2 regions of the Arthrobacter jiangjiafuii genome follow, and region 2 is predicted to be linked to the other one. Evidence: riboswitches for the same ligand, from Rfam matches in the RefSeq annotation. Region 2 holds a riboswitch; the other holds the start of a gene.
The links. A riboswitch is a leader RNA that binds a small molecule or an ion and turns the genes downstream of it on or off. The one in region 2 is predicted to bind S-adenosylmethionine.
Positions count from the first base shown of each region.

Region 1: another riboswitch for S-adenosylmethionine. It lies ahead of KKR91_RS08625 (cobalamin-independent methionine synthase II family protein); the one in region 2 lies ahead of KKR91_RS05355 (bifunctional o-acetylhomoserine/o-acetylserine sulfhydrylase).

Region 1 covers NZ_CP076022.1:1,818,260-1,820,716, reverse strand. Annotated here, with positions in the region: gene KKR91_RS08625 (cobalamin-independent methionine synthase II family protein) at 1-1,223, opposite strand, end outside; SAM riboswitch class I at 1,233-1,329, opposite strand; gene KKR91_RS08620 (histone-like nucleoid-structuring protein Lsr2) at 1,569-1,901, opposite strand; gene KKR91_RS08615 (ion channel protein) at 2,132-2,457, opposite strand, start outside.
Region 2 covers NZ_CP076022.1:1,133,293-1,135,749, reverse strand. Annotated here, with positions in the region: gene KKR91_RS05355 (bifunctional o-acetylhomoserine/o-acetylserine sulfhydrylase) at 1-1,272, opposite strand, end outside; SAM riboswitch class IV at 1,340-1,456, opposite strand; gene KKR91_RS05350 (VOC family protein) at 1,639-2,289, shown strand.

The DNA.
Region 1 (2,457 bases), 680 kb from region 2:
GATCCGGTGAAGAGACGGCTGGCAGCGATCTCGGCGCCGCGGCCCAGTGATTCCAGCTTGGCAAATGCGATGTCCGGATGCAGCCGTCCACCCAGGCCGCAATCGGTGCCGGCAATGACATTCCCGCTGCCCACAAGCCCGGCAAAGCGCTCTATCCGCTGGGCCACAAGTTCAGGATGTTCCACCACATTGGTCGCGTGGGACACCACGCCCGGAACGAGGACCTTCCCCTCCGGCAGCGCCACGTCCCGCCAGATCGTCCACTCGTGCTCGTGCCGCGCGTTGCCGGCTTCGAAGGCGTAGAAACCGGCGTTGATCCCCAGCACGAGATCCACGATATTGGCGAACTCGATGTCGGTGGTGTGCGGACCATGCCAGGATCCCCAGCAGACATGGAACCGGACCTGCTCCTGCGGGATCCCCCGCAGTGCGTAGTTCAGGGCGTCGATCCGGATCTGCGTGAAGCGCCGGTAGTCCTCGACGCTGGGTTCGGGATTGATCTGGTCCCAGTTCTCGGCGATCGAGGGGTCATCGATCTGAACCGTCAGCCCTGCGTCCGTGATGGCCTTGTATTCCTCACGCAGGACATCTGCCCAGGCGTAAATGAACTCCTCTTCGCTCTTGTAATAGTCGTTGCCGATCCGGCTGGCCGATCCCGGGGACAGCGCCGTGATGAAGCCGGTGGGCAGGTCGGCAGCCGCCAGCCCGGCCTTGAGGTTTGCGATGTCTGTAGCCAGGGCATCGTGGCCGGTGTAAGTGATGGGTCCGGTGGCCGTGGGAAAGGCCGTGGCATTGCGGCCCAGTTGGATCCCGCTTTCCGGATCGGAATAGGCAGCTGCAAATCGGGTCCAGTCGCGGCGGTCTGCAAAAGAGGTCAGCCGGATATTCCCGGCTTCGCTGCGAACGGGTCCGGTAGTGATGGGATTAAAGTCAGTCAGCTCCAGGCCCGCCGTGCGTTGGAAGCTGTAGGTCCACCATGCCCCGTAGTCCACCGGGCTGGACATGGCCTTGCCGTACTCCCCATCGCCGGGAATGGTAATGCCGAGGCTCTTTTGGCGCTGCACCAGGTCAATTACCGCGTCGGTCAGAAGCAGTTCAAACTCCGGGGTGCGTTCGAGGGTAAAACCATCGTCGGCGAAGGTCCGGGCTGCATTGGCGCTTATGAGTTCCGGTGTCCGGGGCAGCGAACCGGCATGGGTGGTGGAAATCTGGTCGAACGTCATGGTGTATTCCTTCCATCGGTCCTGCCATTAGCACCTTTCCGGAAGGAATGTCCGGGGGAAGCTGCAGCGTCACGGAGGCAGGTCTCTCAGCTGCTCTGGATGGGTAGTTGCGGGACGAAAAACCAGCATGCGCCCGTCGGCAGCAAAACTCCAGCGGCACGAAATATGAAGCCGGGGCGTCGAAATATGGCGAGGCAGGAGACGCGCATCTGGCGCAGACGCCCCCGCCAGGCGGGGTAAGAGTAAACCCGGAAGATCTCATACCGGTGGTCAGGCGCCCCCCTGCGCCCGGTACCAGTTGCCCGGATCCTTCCCGCTGTGCCAGGCAGGAAAGAAGGGCGGGGATTACTTTTGGGCGGAGCTGTACGCTTCGCGGATTTCCTGGCTGATCCGCCCCCGTGCGCTGGGCTGGAAGCCATTGGCTACCGCCCATTCACGGATTTTCCGGCTCTCGCCGCTGCGGGGAACCGTTTCCCGTTTCGCAGCACGGCCGGTTGAGCCGCCGCGCAAACGCCTGGCATTGGAGAGATACGGTTCCAGTCTCCCGCGGAGTTCCGCGGCATGGTCGGCCGTCAGATCGATTTCGTATTGTGCGCCGTCCAGCGCCAACTTCACAGTTTCCTGTGCGTCTTCACCGGTTAGGTCGTCAATCAGGAGAACTTGTCTTTTCTGAGCCACGGGGCTTTTTCCTCATTCATAGTATTTTGGACCACCCCCCAAAACAGTTTAGCGGAAGTGGGGCTGTGCAATAGAGCTGCACAGGCATTTCTCTTTCCCAATCCAAAGATGATTGGGCTCTGCCCCTGCTTCATCACTAGCTGCCTCGCAGCGCGGGGACCGCAGGAAGCATTTGCGCATAAGGGTACCCAACAATGCACGCTTTTCAATCGAACAGGGAGATTCCCTGCCTAGGCAGGACGAGAGGCGGTGCCGCCGTCGGGCGCTGCCAGCATGTGCGGAGCATTGGTGACCACCAGCCAGGCCGGCAGTACTGCCAGGCAGAGTACTGCCGTTACGCTCACGTCCCCCGTAATAAGGACCGCGATGAACAGGGCCATCCAGCCGTCGCGGGCCACTGCGAGGACTACGCCGAGCACGGCTGCCGACACGGCCAGGCTCACCGGCACGGAGGGTACGAAGGCCACCGCGGCAAGCCCCGCAGCCACGCCGACAAAGACGGCCGGGAAGATCCTGCCCCCGCGGAAGCCGGCCGCTGCGGCGATCACCAGGGCAA
Region 2 (2,457 bases):
GATGTCATCGACATGTTCCAGGCCCACCGAGAGACGCACCAGGCCCGGACTCACTCCGGCCGACGCCTGTGCCTCCGCGCCGAGCTGGCTGTGCGTGGTCGACGCCGGATGGATCACCAGGGAGCGCACGTCACCAACGTTGGCCACGTGGGAGTGCAGTTCCAAGGCGTCCACGAAGCGCTTGCCGGCCTCGATACCGCCGGCGATGTCGAAGGAGACAATGGCTCCGGTACCGCGCGGCCCGTACTTGCGGCCGCGCTCGAACCACGGACTCGATTCCAGGCCCGCATAGGCGACCGACAGGACGTCGTCGTGGTTTTCCAGCCAGTTCGCGACGACGGCGGCGTTGGCCACGTGCCGCTCCATCCGCAGGCTCAGCGTTTCCAGCCCCTGTGCGATAAGGAACGCGTTGAACGGCGACACCGCCGGCCCAAGGTCGCGCAGCAACTGGACCCGCGCCTTGAGGACAAAGGCCAGGTTGGCGCCCAGCAGCCCGTTGGCGCCGAGGTCGCGGGCATAGACCAGCCCGTTGTAGCTCTCATCCGGGGTGTTGAAGCCGGGGAACTTCTCCGGATCGGCGCCGAAGTCAAAGTTGCCCGAGTCCACGATCACGCCGGCAATGGAGGTGCCGTGTCCGCCCAGGTACTTCGTGGCCGAATGCACCACGATGTCCGCGCCCCATTCGATCGGCCGGATCAGGTACGGCGTGGAGAGCGTGTTGTCCACGATCAGCGGCACGCCGGCGTCGTGGGCGATGGAGCTGATGCCCTCGATGTCCAGGACGTCCTGGCGCGGGTTGGAAACCACCTCGCCGAAGAACGCCTTGGTGTTGGGCTGCACTGCCTCGCGCCACTGGTCCAGGTTGTCCGGGTCTGCGACGAAAGTGACGTCAATGCCGAACCGCTTCAAGGTGTGCTTGAACAGGTTGTAGGTGCCCCCGTAAAGGCTGGGGCTGGCCACAATGTGGTCACCGGACTGGGCCAGGTTCAGGATCGACAGGGTTTCCGCGGCCTGCCCGGAGGCCAGCAGCAATGCGCCGATCCCGCCCTCCAGCGAGGCGATCCGCTTTTCCACCGCTTCCTGGGTGGGGTTGCCGATCCGGGTGTAAATCGGCTCCAGCTCGGCCAGCGCAAACCGGTTGGCTGCTGCTTCGGCGCTGGGAAAGACGAAGGAGGTGCTCTGGTAGATCGGCAGCGCCCGGGCGCCGGTGACGGCGTCTGGCTCCTGTCCTACGTGGATCTGCCGGGTTTCGAATGACCAGTTTCCTGACATGTTGTGCTCCCTTTAACCAGGGGCCGCACCGAGACTTCTCGCCGGAAAAGAGCCGGCAGCCACGTGTGACCCGCGCTTGCCGCACGCCGGATTGACGTGCAGCCAGGTCTTCACCCGGGGCACCCCACCGCGGTTGGAGGGTTGCCGGCCAGCAAGCCGGGGCTATCTGCTGGCACTCATGACCTATTCCCCCTATGAAAACGGATAACCCCTGCGCCCGCAACCTCTGTGACGGTTCGTTTCCGGGTAGTGCGCGGCGGCTCGGCGGCCGGGCAAACATCAAAGTTCGCGGTGTTCAGGGATCCTTTTTCCTACTTAGGCAAGCCTTGGTCGAGAGGTGCGTCACAACGTGCCATTATGGGCCGCATGCGTTTGGACCATGTATCTTATGCCTGCGAATCCGACGGTCTTTTGGCCACGACCGAGAGGATCGCCTCTGCTCTGGGAGCTGACTTCGTCAAGGGCGGTGTGCACCCGCGTTTCGGAACCCGCAACATGATTCTCCCCCTGGCCAACCACCAGTACATTGAGGTCGTCGAGGCGCTGAACCACCCGGCGTCGGACAAGGCGCCCTTCGGCCAGGCCGTGCGCCAGCGCTCCGAATGCGGAGGCGGCTGGATGGGCTGGTGCGTAGCGGTGGACAACCTCGCACCGTTTGAAGAGCGGCTGGGCCGGGCGGCCGTTCCCGGCAACCGGAAATTCCCCGACGGCCAGGAGCTCACCTGGCAGCAGATCGGGATCAACGGCCTAATCGCCGATCCCCAGGTGCCCTACATGCTGCGCTGGGACGACGGCACTGAAGCGCTCCACCCGTCCGCTGCCCTGCCCGGCATGCCCGGTGCGGTGAAGCTGGCCTCGCTGACCATTGCAGGTTCAGCGGACCGCGTCGCGCAGTGGCTTGGCACCCCCATCGAGGAGCCGCTGGAAAACGTGGGCGTCACCTGGATTTCCCCCAAGGGAACCCCGGGCATCATGTCCGTCACCTTCGATACGGCCAACGGGTCCGTCGAAATCTAGCTCTGCCGCCGGGGTCCCCTCCCGTTTGTCCGGATCCCTCCGGTGCGTCCGGGGTCCGCTCCGGTTTGTCCGGATCCCTCCGCTTTGCCCGGATCCCTCCGCTGCGCAGTGGCAGGAATTTCCCAAACCGGAGGGTTTTCCACACCTGGGACTGCTGCCCTCGCAGGC